Regions from separate parts of the Solibacillus sp. FSL W7-1436 genome, predicted to be linked through region 3. Evidence: predicted binding sites of a transcription regulator. Region 3 holds the regulator's gene; each other region holds the start of a gene.
The links. The regulator Rex, encoded in region 3, represses fermentation and respiration genes when NADH is low (regulators of the CRP and FNR family bind a similar motif). The targets are predictions, from matches to a motif close to TTGTGAAATATTTCACAA.
Positions count from the first base shown of each region.

Region 1: a site for Rex is predicted at 2,105-2,122, ahead of yeiL (transcriptional regulator YeiL). Genes of this name have one in related genera too.
Region 2: a site for Rex is predicted at 1,946-1,963, ahead of MKX73_RS16875 (DUF1641 domain-containing protein). Genes of this name have one in related genera too.

Region 1 is NZ_JBBOWV010000001.1:27,655-32,827, reverse strand. It holds gene MKX73_RS00180 (NupC/NupG family nucleoside CNT transporter) at 152-1,363, shown strand; gene yeiL (transcriptional regulator YeiL) at 1,410-2,078, opposite strand; gene MKX73_RS00170 (MFS transporter) at 2,182-3,330, shown strand; T-box leader at 3,385-3,592, shown strand; gene alaS (alanine--tRNA ligase) at 3,729-5,173, shown strand, end outside.
Region 2 is NZ_JBBOWV010000001.1:3,411,164-3,416,336, reverse strand. It holds gene MKX73_RS16890 (MFS transporter) at 1-77, opposite strand, end outside; gene MKX73_RS16885 (winged helix-turn-helix transcriptional regulator) at 188-571, shown strand; gene MKX73_RS16880 (aldo/keto reductase) at 642-1,481, opposite strand; gene MKX73_RS16875 (DUF1641 domain-containing protein) at 2,019-2,447, shown strand; gene MKX73_RS16870 (NAD(P)/FAD-dependent oxidoreductase) at 2,483-3,670, shown strand; gene MKX73_RS16865 (serine protease) at 3,794-4,417, shown strand; gene MKX73_RS16860 (dehydrogenase) at 4,433-5,173, shown strand, end outside.
Region 3 is NZ_JBBOWV010000001.1:1,036,789-1,041,961, reverse strand. It holds gene MKX73_RS05195 (ABC-F family ATP-binding cassette domain-containing protein) at 1-1,529, opposite strand, end outside; gene MKX73_RS05190 (redox-sensing transcriptional repressor Rex) at 1,773-2,408, shown strand; gene tatA (twin-arginine translocase TatA/TatE family subunit) at 2,487-2,714, shown strand; gene tatC (twin-arginine translocase subunit TatC) at 2,732-3,556, shown strand; gene MKX73_RS05175 (CPBP family intramembrane glutamic endopeptidase) at 3,635-4,147, opposite strand; gene groES (co-chaperone GroES) at 4,643-4,927, shown strand; gene groL (chaperonin GroEL) at 5,043-5,173, shown strand, end outside.

The DNA of each region.
Region 1 (5,173 bases), 1.0 Mb from region 3:
CGGAAAAATCAGAAATTTTTAAAGAAACTATTAATTAATATTATTTATGCGGATATGTTAGTATGAAAAAAACTTATATGACGTCCGAAGTTAGATGTCAAAAATTACAAAATGAAAAGGTTTTCAAAACTAAAAAAGAAGGTGCACATACATGGATTTCGTATGGGGAATCATAGGTATTTTGGGAATCGTACTGATTGCCATCGGGTTATCGAATAACCGTAAAGCAATTCAATGGAGAATTATTATTTCAGGATTAGTTGTCCAGTTGATTTTTGCATTTATCGTATTAAAGTGGTCTTTCGGCCGTGAGAAGCTTATGCAACTTTCTGAAGGTGTTCAGAAGCTGATTGGTTATGCCAATGAAGGGATTAACTTCGTATTTGGCGGTTTAGCAAATCCGGATAGTGTTGGATTTGTATTCGCGATGAGCGTATTGACAATTATTATTTTCTTCTCATCTTTAATCTCTGTCCTATACTATTTAGGAATTATGCAATTTGTCATTAAGATTATCGGTGGTTTCTTATCAAAGGTATTAGGTACGACAAAAGCAGAATCAGTAAATGCTGCTGCCAATATTTTCGTTGGACAAACAGAGGCACCGCTTGTAATTCGTCCATTTTTAAATAAAATGACGAAATCGCAAATGTTCGCGGTTATGACAGGTGGACTTGCATCGGTTTCAGGTTCGGTATTAATCGGTTATTCATTATTAGGTGTTCCGCTTGAATATTTATTGGCGGCAAGTTTCATGGCTGCTCCAGCTGGGCTAGTAATGGCGAAATTAATGATTCCTGAAACAGAAGAAGTAAATGAAGACGACTTTAAATTAGAGCGAAATTCTGAAGCGACAAATGTTATTGATGCGGCTGCTGTAGGTGCATCTGACGGATTGAAATTAGCTGTAAACGTTGGGGCAATGCTACTAAGTTTCATCGCGTTAATTGCCTTGTTAAACGGTATTTTAGGCGGCATTACAGGATTATTCGGTTTTGAAAATGTTACGCTTGAAGGTTTATTAGGCTATGTCTTTGCGCCTTTGGCATTTTTAATCGGTGTTCCTTGGGATGAAGCAGTGCGTGCAGGTTCATTTATCGGTCAGAAATTAATCTTAAATGAATTTGTTGCCTACTCTAACTTCGGACCGGTTATCGGCGAGCTTTCTGAAAAAACCGGCATTATTATTTCGTTTGCACTTTGTGGTTTTGCAAACTTAAGCTCAATGGGTATTTTAATCGGTGGTTTAGGTGGAATGGCACCGGATAAACGTCCAATGATTGCAAAGCTTGCGATTAAAGCGGTTGCTGCAGGTACATTGGCATCATTATTATCAGCTGCAATTGCTGGTATGTTTATTTAATATATTTCAGAGACTGTGCTAAAAAATATTTTAGCGCAGTCTTTTTTTAATACGTAATTTCTGCTGCGAGTTTTTCCAGTTCAGGCCGATTTGCCAGAACATACCCGCGGTTTTGCTTCGTGATATAGCCGGCTTCGCTGAATTGTGCAAGCACAAAGAGCAGGTGGCGATAGGATACACCTAAGTAATCACAGACTTCTGTATGTTTTTCTTTATAGAATTGCTGATCTGATGATAGTAGAATAAATGAGGCTAACCGGTTTTCCAGCGGATAGGCCTGGTTTTGTGTATATTTTGCTGTTGCTGTGGTTGCTTTGTGACTTAAAAAAAGACAGAGCATTTTCAGAAACACAGGATCTGCCAATAATTTTTCCTTCACTTCCTGAATCGAAATGGCAAAACATACGGACTTTGATAAAGTCTGAATGCCTTTTGAATAGCGTTCGGCATTTAACAATTCCATTTCGCCCATGAATGTTGGGGCTGTAATAAAATCGATGAGCGAGATTTTCCCGTTTTTATGGGTAATATATAATTTAGCTTTCCCTTCAACCATGTAATACAAATAGTCAGGGAAAGAATGCTCATGGAAAATAAATTCGCCTTTATCAAATTCATACACGTGGATAAATGGAACAATATCAAATGAAAAATATTGGGAAATCGGGTATCGTTCGATATATGATAGACTTTCATCTAATGGTAACTTTCTCAAATTATAGAGCAACTCCTTCCAATAAAATATGAGATTTCTCACATTATTGTAGTATTTCTCATGCTAATATTCAACTTAATAAAAACGAAAAAGGATGAAGACTATGAATAATCAGCGTTGGCTCGCAAAAAACTTCTTTATGTTCTTTATTACATGGGGTATTTTCCTGCCGTATTGGACAGGTTGGCTTATTAACGATAAAGGGCTTACGGTTTCGGAAGCGAGTATTATTATGGGCTTTGGGCTCGTTGCACGGGCTGTATCGACGATGTTTATCTTCCCGTTTGTATCGAAAGTAATGAGCAACAAAAATGTGCTGATCTTTTTTACGGCAAGTTCATTAATTGTGACGCTGCTATACATACCGATTAATTCATTCAGCGGCTTATTTTTCATGACATTGCTGTTCAGTGCTTTTTACCCGGCATTATTACCGGCTGTTGAGAGCAGTGCTTCCACATTAATGCAACATGGATCCATTCATTATGGGAAAGCGCGTTCGTTAGGATCTTTTGGGTTTGTCGTCGCTGTACTTATCATCAGTATGATCAGCGGGATGTACGGGGAGCAAATGATTTTGTGGATGATGATTTTAGGTTTAGCAGCATTGCTCATCATTCAATTCATGCCTGCACCTCAAGTTTTAAGTTTAGTGCCTGTAAGAGAGAACGGAAAAACGCTTTCAATGAAAGGACTATTTGAAGTAAAAAGCTTTATCATCGTATTATTTGTCGTCATTTTACTTCAGGGGGCACACGCATCGTACTATAATTATGGATATATTTATCTGCAGGATCTGAATGTCAATCCGTTTTATATCGGCATGATTTTAAATGTCGCGGTAATATTTGAAGTTCTTTATTTTTTTAAGGCTGATACAATTCTTACAAAATGGAAGCCTTCTTCGTTATTGCTTATTGCGGCAATTGGCTCGAGCATTCGTTGGATACTCGTCTACGCATTTCCGAATATGCCGATGTTTATCATATCTCAGGCACTTCACGCCCTGTCATTTGCGATGGCGCATTATGCCTTTATCCGCTATATTTCAAAAGCTTTACCACAGGAACAGATTCCCAATGCACAGGGGATATATTCGGCCCTTGCAATGAGTTTAAGTGCAGCGATTCTAACATTATTAGGTGGTGCACTTTATGAAATCGAGCCAGGTTTGGCGTTCTTGGGAATGACCATATGTACAGTGCCTGCAATTCTTTTAATTTTACTGACGAAAAAACGTTTTAATTATTAAGGAATGCCGATTGACAGCACGATGTCTATTTTTTATAATGAAGAGCATAATAAAATGAAAACGATGATGGAACAAGTACGTATGGACTTCGTGATCAGAAAGAGATTTCCCGGCTGAAAAAATCTCCCCGAATAAATACTGAAAGCTACTCCAGAGTGCAGCTAATCACTGCCGTCTGCTTACGTTACAAGCACTTGAGATATAATGCACAGCGCATTATAAATTAGGGTGGTACCACGAAATAATAGTCTTCGTCCCTTTACCGGGATGAAGGCTTTTTTTGTTTTCTTCAGCGAATCATTAAGATTTCCGGTGAACGAAGCACTTATTTACGTGAAGGTGTAATCAATTCGTACCAAAATTCATCGACTTCAGTAAAAATTAGGAGGAAAAAAATCATGACAACAAAAATTATGACAGGTTCTGAAATTCGTCGTCTTTATTTGAATTTCTTTAAAGAAAAAGGGCATCATATTGAACCATCAGCACCATTAGTTCCAATTAATGACCCTTCACTTTTATGGATCAACTCAGGAGTGGCGACATTAAAACCGTATTTTGACGGACGTATCATTCCAGATAACCCGCGCATTACGAATGCACAAAAATCGATTCGTACAAACGATATCGAAAACGTAGGGAAAACAGCGCGTCACCATACATTCTTTGAAATGTTAGGGAACTTCTCTATCGGGGATTACTTTAAAAAAGAATCGATTCATTACGCTTGGGAGTTTTTAACGGACCCAAAATGGATGGGCTTCGATCCTGAAAAGTTATCGGTAACAATCCACCCTGAAGATCAGGAAGCATATGACGTATGGCACAACGAAATCGGGATTCCGAAAGAGCGCCTAATCCGACTTGAAGGCAACTTCTGGGATATCGGAGAAGGTCCATCTGGTCCAAACTCTGAAATCTTCTATGACCGCGGTGAAGAATATGGTGTTGGGGCACCGGCAGAAGAAATGTACACAGGCGGGGAAAACGAGCGTTACCTTGAAATTTGGAATCTTGTATTTTCTCAATTCAACCATAACCCGGACGGCACATATACTCCGCTTCCAAAGCAAAACATCGATACAGGTATGGGTCTTGAACGTATCGTTTCAGTAGTACAAAACGTACCGACAAACTTTGATACAGACTTATTCATGCCGATCATCGAAAAAACAGAAACGTTTGCAAACCGGACATACAAACGTCCGCATGAAGTGGATTTAAAAGAAATTTTCGGATCGACGGAAGATGTGAATACACCATTTAAAGTAATTGCAGACCATATCCGTACAGTAGCGTTTGCTATCGGGGACGGCGCATTGCCATCGAATGAAGGCCGCGGCTATGTATTGCGCCGTCTATTACGTCGTGCTGTCCGCTATGCGAAAAAAATCGGTATCGAAAAGCCGTTTATGTTTGAATTAGTGCCGACAGTCGGAGAGATTATGCATGATTTCTACCCGCAAGTAAAAGAGAAGGAAGCATTTATTCAACGTGTTATTAAAAACGAAGAAGTACGCTTCCATGAAACACTGGATGGAGGATTAGCAATTTTCAACGAAGTTGCAGAAAGCCAAAAAGCAAAAGGCGAAACAGTTATCCCTGGTGCAGACGCATTCCGTCTATATGATACATTCGGTTTCCCGATTGAGTTAACGGAAGAGTATGCAGAAGAAGTTGGCATGACAGTTGACCATGAAGGTTTTGAAGCTTCTATGGAGCAACAGCGTGAGCGCGCACGTAATGCCCGTGCTGATGTGGATTCAATGCAAGTGCAAAATGAAGTGCTTTCAAATTTAACACAGCAGTCAACATTTATTTATGATGCATTTGAAGCTTCTGC
Region 2 (5,173 bases), 2.4 Mb from region 3:
GTGGAACCGATACCAAACGAACTGATTGCTAACGCAAGGAGTGTTAATCTGGCGTTGGGTGTTTTTGATGTAGACATATTAAAAATAACTCCTTTGATTTATTTTACAGGGTATAGTATTATTCATACATACTATAAAAGCATGTACAGTACTTTTAGTTACTTTTGATAATACCGGGGGTTACAAAATGAAAAAAGTTTATAATATTGGTGTCGAAGCAACACTTGAAGTCATTGGTGGTAAATGGAAACCAGTCATTCTATGTCACCTTAACCACCATGGTCAAATACGGACGAATGAATTTCGCCGGTTAATTCCGGGCATTTCACAGAAAATGCTGACGTCCCAATTACGCGAACTTGAGCAATGCGGTTTAATTAATCGTAAGGTGTACAACCAAGTACCACCGAAAGTCGAATATTCTTTAACCCCATATGGACACGAGATGGAGCCGGTGCTCAACTTACTTTGTACGTGGGGCGAAAAACATATCGATAAATTGAAAGAGAATGGCGAAGAAGTCCTTCTTATGCAGCGAGATGATGATATTGCTGTACAAAAACTATCCTAATGTAAAGAATGAAAGCCTCAAGGTATTAAAAAATCTTGAGGCTTTCGTCTCTTCAAATCATCAATACAAATTAGAAATCAAAAACTTCCGGATCCGGACCAACACGTTTATCTAAATTCATCGCATTAATTAACTGCATTTCTTCATCAGTAAGATTAAAGTCAAAAATGTCGGCATTTTGCGCCATCCGCTCTTTTCGGACGGATTTAGGAATCGTGATTACTCCATTTTGAATATCCCAACGTAAAATAACTTGTGAATTTGATTTTCCATACTTTTCGGCAATGTTTGCAATCGTCTGATCTTCAAGTAGTCCGCCTTGCATTAATGGAGCCCAAGCCTCCAGTAGAATATTGTGCTCTTTGCAAAATGCCCGTAAAGATTGTTGTTGCAGACGCGGGTGAAACTCAACTTGGTTAATGACTGGTGTTACTCGAACGTTTTTCAGTAAATCCTGCAGATGTGAAATATTGAAATTGCAAACCCCGATTGCTCTGATCTTCCCTTCTTTGTAAAGATCCTCTAGGGCGGTCCAAGACTCGGCAAATTTCTTTTTGCCTGGCCAGTGAATCAAGTACAGATCCAAATAATCCAGCCCTAATTTTTCCAGACTCTCTTCGTAAGCAGAAACAGTGTCCTCATAATTCAAACCGGCATTCCATACTTTTGATGTGATGAATAAATCCTCTCTATTTAAACCTGTAGAAGCCAGTGCTGATTTAATGCCCTCGCCAACCCCCGTTTCATTGCCGTAAATAGCGGCTGTATCAATGCTACGGTAACCAAGCACAATCGCATTTTTAACGATTTCTGCTGTAGTATCGTTTTCCACCTGAAAGACGCCGAGGCCTAGAGCTGGCATTTCTACCCCATTATTTAATTTGATTGTATCTTGTAAACTAGTAATCATATTGATCCTCCAATTGAATAAGTATTTCGTTGCTTTTTTATTATGGATTCACATGAAAATTAAAAAAAGTACGCACTTTTTCGTTTCATAGCAACGTAGAGGTTCCTATTGAGTCAAATCAACCATTTTGAAGAGAAAGTTTTGCAGAAAAATATTATGGAGGGGGATAGGGGGAGGTAGGTGAATCACTTTTACTAGTAGAAGATTTTTGTTTTCTATCATTTAAATACCTGATTAACCTTTAATAATGATAAGAAAAAAACTATTTAAATACTTCCAATATTAAAAATATTGAAGGGAAATAATTATTAAAAAAAACTTAAAAATACGCTAAATACATAAAAATAAAATTATTTTAAATAATAAAATTACAGAATATTCTTGAATTAAGTTTTTCGGTCGTATATTTCCGTTTTCTAATTGTAACAAACCAATCTTTGTGCTATCGTTGCTTATTGAATGGTATGTGAAAGTTTTTACAATCGGTATGAAATTTTCGAAAAAAATAATATTAAGTGATGGCAAAGGAGAGTTATTATGTCAGAAATGAATAATCAGCAGGTAGAAAAAGTGGCTGTGACACAAGAACAATTAGATGTTTTAGATCAGTTACTAAAGCCAGAGGTACAAGCTTCATTAACTACTTTAGTAGATAACTTACCAAAGTTGGCTGAGATGACTACTTTATTAACAAAAACGTATGATTTCGCTACTAGTGTTGCAACTGACGAAACATTAAAAAATGATACAGTTGCTGCTGTAACAGAAATGGCCAGCCCAGTTGTCGGTACTGCTAAATCATTGGCACAAACAGCGATCGAAGCGAAAGACCGTGCTGAAGAAAGCAATGAAACAGTAGGCGTTTTCGGTTTATTAAAAATGTTGAAAGACCCACAGGTTCAAGGAGCATTACGCTTTGCCAACGCATTTTTACAAGTAGCATCTGAACGTAAACAAATGAAATAATTTGTACAATCTAATCTTATTGGAGGATTTTTAATATGGTAACTAAAGAAATCGTTATTTTAGGTGCTGGATTTGCTGGTGTACTAGCAGCACAAACAGCTCGTAAATACTTAAATAAAGACGAAGCGCGTATTACAGTTGTAAACCAATTCCCTACACATCAAATCATTACTGAATTACACCGTTTAGCTGGCGGAACAATTGCTGAAGGTGCCGTATCATTGCCACTTGAAAAGATTTTCAAAGGTTTTGACATCAACCTTGAAATCGCAAAAGTAAACAGCTTTGACGTAGAAAGCAAAAATGTAGCACTTTCAAACGGCAAAACTTTACAGTACGATACATTAGTTGTTGCTCTAGGAAGCCAAACTGGTTTCTTCGGAATCCCAGGCTTAGAGGAAAACTCTTTCGTATTGAAATCAGTTGATGAAGCAAATGCAATCCGCGAGCATATCGAAGCACGCATTAAAGCATATGCAACAACAAAAGACGAAGCAGATGCGACAATCGTTATCGGCGGTGGCGGTTTAACAGGTGTTGAGCTTGTTGGCGAGATCGTAGACCACTTCCCTAAAGTTGCTGCGAAATACGGTGTTAAATTTGAAGATCTTAAAATCAAATTAGTTGAAGCAGGTCCTAAAATCTTACCGGTATTCCCAGAAAACTTAATCGATCGTGCAACAGAGTCTTTATCGAAGCGCGGTGTAGAATTCATTACATCAACACCTGTTACTGGCGTTGAAGGCAATGTAATCCAATTAAAAGACCGTGAGCCAATTGTAGCTAACACATTAGTATGGACAGGCGGCGTTGCTCCACTTCCATTAGTAGCTGAATCAGGTTTAGCTGCAGATCGCGGTAAAGCAACAATCAATGACTTCCTGCAATCTACTTCACATCCTGAAGTATTCGTTATTGGTGATGCATCAGCACATATTCCAAACCCGGGTGACCGTCCAACTTATGCACCAACTGCTCAAGTAGCTTGGCAGCAAGGTGAAATTGCAGGTTACAACATTTTTGCACAAATTAAAGGTGCTGATTTGAAAGAATTCAAATTTACTAACTCAGGTACTTTAGGTTCTTTAGGCCGTAAAGACGGTATTGCTACAATTGGGGCAAACAATACTCAATTAGTTGGTTTACCGGCTTCATTAATGAAAGAAGCTTCAAATATCCGCTATATGACTCATATTAAAGCGTTATTTGGCCTAGCATATTAATTCTTACAAGACATATCCGAAAGTCACTTTCTTTCGGGTATGTCTTTTTATTTTTGCAAAAAACAACAAATTTTAACAAATAACTATTATAATGGTAGTAAATGACGTGGAAGAGGTGTAAACATGAAAGATTTTGAAACATCGAATTCATTATTTATTTTAAATGAGCAGCAGATCGAACAATTAAAACAGCTCGAGCATTTTGAGTATTTCTTCAATTTAATCCGCCATGACTTTGCACATTTATCTTTCGCAAAATACAGTGTAAGCGATGTTTGGGTTTACTTTTACTTTGATGAGGAGCCGGTCATCAATTCAGAGCATGCACTCATTTTTCTGCTTCGTCATTTTATATTGAATGAAGTGCTGATTAGTCCAAAATTCAAACGATTGAAAAAAGCAACGGTCGGGTCGTTTACGAATGCTTTAATGGCAGCGGTAATGACCGTCAATCTGTTTTTGGATTATTTGCGTGAAGTACATGAAACATTACCGAAAGAACAATATGATCTATATATGAAATTTGAAAACAGCTCGAAGCAATTATTCAATGACCGCTTCTATGAATACGAACATTACCCCAAAAAACTCGTCCAAATCGAAACAACAATTATCAAAAGTTTGCGGGATTACCTGGCAGACAACGAAACGAAATATGCTGACAGTAAACATAAAGTCATTCGTTTTATGGACCAATTTTCAATTATTAAACGAGAGCTTTACGAACCGTTATCTTTGAAAAATTAGGAGGTGGATATAACGATGGGGAAGCAACTTAAGTCATTGCAGCTTGATCAATATCGTTCACAAACATTTTCATCAATCGATGCACATTATGAGGCGTATACAGCAATGTTTGAATCATTAGTAAAAGAGGGAAATATCGAAAAGGTGAATGCCTTTCTTCGATTTGATAGTGAGCCTTTTATTTTATCCAATAGCAATTTGAAGATTTTGCAATTGTTATTGGACGCAGAACAGCATATCAAAGAAAATCTTAAAGGATGTTTGGCAAGTCTCTATTTAGTAATAGGACATTGCTATTATTTCAGTATTGAATTTGAACAGGCAAGGAAATTCTACCAGCTAGCGAGCAGTTTGGCGTTGGAAGATGAAGATTATTCCCTGCTGTCAATTGCAATGAATAATTATTATGCAACTCAAATGGATGAATTACCGAAAGATATCTTTTGGGATATTAGCAAGATTCCAGCTGTTTTTCTAAAGATGGGGAATCCGGAAGATCAAAGGTTCATGCTCGTCCGTTTCATCCCTCATATTGAATTGTCTCTGCAGATTGGCAAAGTGGAGTATGCGGAAAAGTTATTTAATGATTATTTTGAAGAGTACCCGTTTGAAAAGTTTTCCCGCATCGATTTGCATGTCCGGGTCCTAAGGGGGAAAATTTTATTTAAAAACGGCCGCTATGAATGTGCAATAGAAGTACTGCATGAGGTGCTCCTGCTTTGTATGAAAGCCAATAGCCATAAGGATTTAGTGCAA
Region 3 (5,173 bases):
ATACGATTGATGAAATAACGGTCATGTGAAACGAATAGCAGTGTTCCGGGATAATCGATTAGGGCATTTTCCAATATTTCTTTACTGTCCAAGTCTAAATGGTTTGTCGGCTCATCAAGTACTAGGAAATTAGATTTTTGCATCATTAATTTCGCAAGTGCAAGTCGCGCTTTTTCTCCACCTGATAAGGAATTCACTGTTTTCGATACATCATCCCCGCTAAAAAGGAAGCGACCTAAAATGTTGCGTATATCCTTTTCGTTCAGCAATGGCCATTCATCCCAAAGCTCGCTAAGAACAGATTTATTCGAGTGAAGCTTTGCCTGCTCCTGATCATAATAGCCGATTTGAACATTTGTACCATAACGGACATCGCCGGCAAGTGCCTCGATATCTTTAACGATTGTTTTCAATAAGGTAGACTTCCCAACACCGTTTGGTCCGACAAGTGCAATACGATCTTCTCTAAATACACGCATTCCAATATTTTGGGAAATAGCCTTACCGTTAAAACCGATTGTTAAATTATCGACGGACAGCACGTCATTTCCGCTTTGGCGGTCAATTGAAAAACCGAAGTTGGCACTTTTTTCATCGCCATCAGGAGATTCCATCCAACTCGTCTTCTCCAGAACTTTGCGACGTGACTGGGCCATTTTTGTAGTGGAAGCACGGGCAAGGTTTTTCTGGATAAATGTTTCGAGCTTGGCCTTTTCATCCATTTGACGCTCATACATTTTTAAATCACGTTCGTAGTTTTTCGCCTTTTCGTCTAGATAGGCACTGTAGTTCCCTACATACTTCGACACTTTCGTACGAGACACTTCGTAAACGATCGACACGACCTGATCCAGGAAATAACGGTCATGCGAAACGATTAAAATCGCTCCTTCATAACCTTTTAAGTAGCCTTCCAGCCATGACAATGTTTCAATATCCAGATGGTTGGTCGGCTCATCCAAAATAAGGAGGTCGGGCTTTGACAAAAGAAGCTTAGCTAGGGCAAGGCGTGTCCTTTGTCCGCCGGATAGAGAGCGAATCGGCTTTTGATAATCTTCGGGGAAAAATTGCATCCCATGCAGAACAGAGCGTGTATCGGCTTCATACTGATAACCGCCTGCATCTTTGAAATCATGCTGCAGCTGGTCATACTCTGCCATGATGCGTGCATATTGTTCGCTATCTTCATAAATCGCAGGGTCGGCCATTTGCTGTTCTAGGTGACGCAGCGTTTGCTCCTGTTTTTGCAGGTTTGCGAAAATTGTCATCATTTCGTCCCAAATTGAAAGTTCAGAGTCTATGCCTGCATGCTGCTCTAAATAACCGATTTGAATATCTTTTGGAATAATAATTTCACCGGAGTCATAGCTCATTTGTCCGGCAATTATTTTCAGTAATGTGGATTTGCCGGCACCGTTTCGTCCCACTAATGCCACGCGATCCCGGTGCTGTACTTCTAGTTTTACACCGCTTAATATTTCATCTGTAATAAAGGATTTATATAATTGATTTACCTGTAAGACAATCATGTTTACACCTCAGTTTCTCCTATTTAGTTTAATGTATGGGAACATTGTTCGCAACGATGGATACTTTACTTGTCGCTCCTTGTTTAGTAAGATTAACTTGCTTCTGCACAAAGAGTGGAGTTCAGTTAAGCGTGTCATATCGCTTGGCGAAAACGGCGTGATAAAATCATGTTAGTTGGCCCCGACAGTTTAAATGGAGGCATTATTGAAAAGATTTTGCAAATGTACATAGGAGGAGAATGTGTGAAACAAGAAGTAAAAATTCCACAAGCAACAACAAAAAGACTTCCTCTTTATTATCGATTTTTGAAAAACTTCGCGACTGAAGGTAAAAAGCGTATTTCTTCACAGGAATTAAGCGATGCGATGAAAATAGATTCGGCTACGATTCGACGTGACTTTTCTTATTTTGGAGCACTCGGTAAAAAGGGGTATGGATATGATGTCCAGTATTTACTCGAGTTTTTCCGTCAAACTCTGGATCAGGACGAAGCGATGAACGTTGCACTAATAGGAGTCGGAAATCTGGGTAATGGCTTACTTAAATATAACTTCCAAAAAAATCACAACACGCGTATCGTTGTTGCATTTGATACGAAGGCCCCGTTGGAAGGAACGACGATTAGTGATATTCCTGTATTCCATCCAGATCGACTGGAGGAAATGTATGAGGAATTTGGCGCGGAGCTGGCGATACTGACTGTTTCATCCCGCTCAGCACAAATGATGACAGACCGACTCGTTAAAATAAATGCAAAAGGTATATTAAATTTCACACCAGTACGATTATCTGTTCCAGACACGATTAAAGTGATGAACATTGATCTATCGGTAGAATTACAGGCACTTACGTATTTAGTGCGAAACTCAGGTAAGTAATAAAATGTTCAATACTATAAATAGCAAATTCTAGTTAATTAATGTAAAATATACATAATAATAGAGGAGGTGGCTATAGTGATTGTACATCTAAATGCGATTACACCTGTGAGCCTGATTATCATTGGACTGATTGCTTTGTTAATATTCGGACCCAAAAAATTGCCATCATTAGGTCGTGCGATGGGGACAACTTTACGTGAATTCCGTAGTGCTACGAAAGGCTTGACGGATGACGACGACGATTTCGATACAAAGAAAAAAGTGATTGAACATAAAGAGAACGAAAAAAACGAAGTAAAGTAAAATAAGGATGTCTTGCTATGAATTCAAGAGAATTAACCGTACTTGAACATATGGAAGAGCTTAGAAAACGCCTGTTTTTCGTAGCGATTTTCTTCGTGATGGCCCTTTTCATCGGTTTCTATACGGCGAAACCACTTATTCGATACATTCAACGCAGTGATTTAGCTGCCAGTTTTTCGATGAACGCATTTAGTCCGGCAGATCCTTTAACCGTTTATTTACAAGTTACATTTATTGTAGCTGCCGTTATTGTATCGCCATTATTGCTTTACCAGCTATGGGCGTTTATCACACCTGGTTTGCATGAGGCTGAACGTAAGGCAACATTGAAATATATTCCGTATGCATTTGTACTGTGTATTGGGGGAATAGCCTTTGCCTATTTTGTGTTATTTCCATTTATAATGCGATTTATGACGGACTTATCCAATGATTTGAATATTACGCAAACAATCGGTATTAATGAATTCTTCTCATTTCTAATTAAGTTAATTGTACCCTTTGCGGTGCTGTTTCAATTACCTGTTGTAACACTGTTCCTTTCTCGTCTCGGAATCATCAATCCGAAGCTTATGGTGAAATTCCGGAAATATGCGTATTTTGTATTAATCGTAATTTCGGTATTGCTGGCACCGCCTGATTTAGTATCGAACATTATTATTGCAATTCCACTATTTGTTTTATATGAACTGAGTATTGTCATTGCGCGAATTGGTTACCGAAAATATGAAGTGGCTGAAAAAGAACGCTTATTGGCAGAAGAAGAACGTGAACGTGAGCTGCAAGTAGAAGAACTGCTTGAAATGCAGCGCAGGCAAATGGAACAGATGAATAATAGTTAATGACAACGCTATCGAACTTGATAGCGTTTTTTTGTTTTCTGTATAAAAAAACCCGCTATTTTACATAGCGGGCAGAAGTTATATTTGAAACTTATCGGCATTCATCTGGATAAATGTGACGAAACCGTTCAAGAGGACGTGCGCGATAATCGGTGTGAGAAGACGCTTTGTTTTATGATATAAAAATGCGAAAATCATACCGCAAATTGTATACAATAAAATGTGCGTGAAATCCATATGGATCGCAGCGAATACAATCGCACTGATTATGCTGGCAATCCAGAAATTATAGTTTTGTATAATCGAACCGAAAATGACACGGCGGAATACAAGCTCTTCCAAGACCGGTCCTAAAAATACAGTCGCAATGATCATTATCGGAGCTACCTTTGTGACACTCATAATTGCTTCGGTATTTTCAGAGCCCATGTCAATTCCTAAAGCAAGCTCGATGTAAGCACCGATTGTCTGGCCTAAAAAGACCAGGAAGAAACCGATAATCCCCCAACCGATAGAAGCACCAATAGAAGCCTTCTCTCCTTTAAATACATCCCAAAATTGCTTATTGCGGGAGATTAATATAAAACTCACAATAAAAGCAACCGCAAATGATATAGTTGACCACCAAGCAGATAATTTTATAAGTTTATCCTGCTCAGACATACCAGGAAAAAGTTGTAAAAGGGAATCTTTTAAGCCGGGTATGAATATAAGTAATAAGGCTGATAACTGACAGATGATATAAGTTATTAACACATAAAATGCGGTCTTCTGTGTTTTAAACTTATCTGATGAACGGGAAGTCACGAATGAAAAACCTTCTTTCTCTCTTACAGACTAGTAGAATTACACACCCACGAAATGCATGAGGTATGCTGTATCTTCTATTATAGAGTTTACTATGGACTATTATGAATGCCCCACTGTTATACATTTAACATTATTGTAGAGGAATTTGCCAATAAATCAAAATTTTTTAGTGCACATACTTGCAAAAAAATATGGAATTCTTTAAACTAATAAATGTGTTAGCACTCGACAAATGAGAGTGCTAAAAATAGAAAATTTTTTAGGAGGTTGTTTCAATTGTTAAGACCATTAGGAGATCGCATCATTATCGAACTTGTTGAGGTAGAGGAAAAAACTGCATTTGGTATTGTTTTACCCGACTCAGCAAAAGAAAAACCACAAACTGGTAAAGTAGTGGCAGTAGGTACAGGTCGTGTTCTTGACAACGGCACTCGTCTTGAGCTTGACGTAAAAGAAGGCGACGAAATTATCTTCTCTAAATTCTCTGGTACGGAAGTTAAGTACGACGGCGTAGAATATTTAATCCTGCGTGAGAGCGATGTACTTGCAATTGTCGGATAATTACAAAATCAAAAGAAAAATGCAGCTAGTTATACATACTAATCTTTGCTAGCTGCACATCTTCATAAACAATAAATTAAAAAATAGATCGTAAATATTAGGAGGAAAATGAATTATGGCAAAAGATATTAAGTTTTCAGAAGAAGCACGTTCATTAATGGCGGCTGGTGTAGATAAATTAGCTAACGCTGTAAAAGTAACTTTAGGTCCTAAAGGCCGTAACGTAGTTTTAGAGAAAAAATTCGG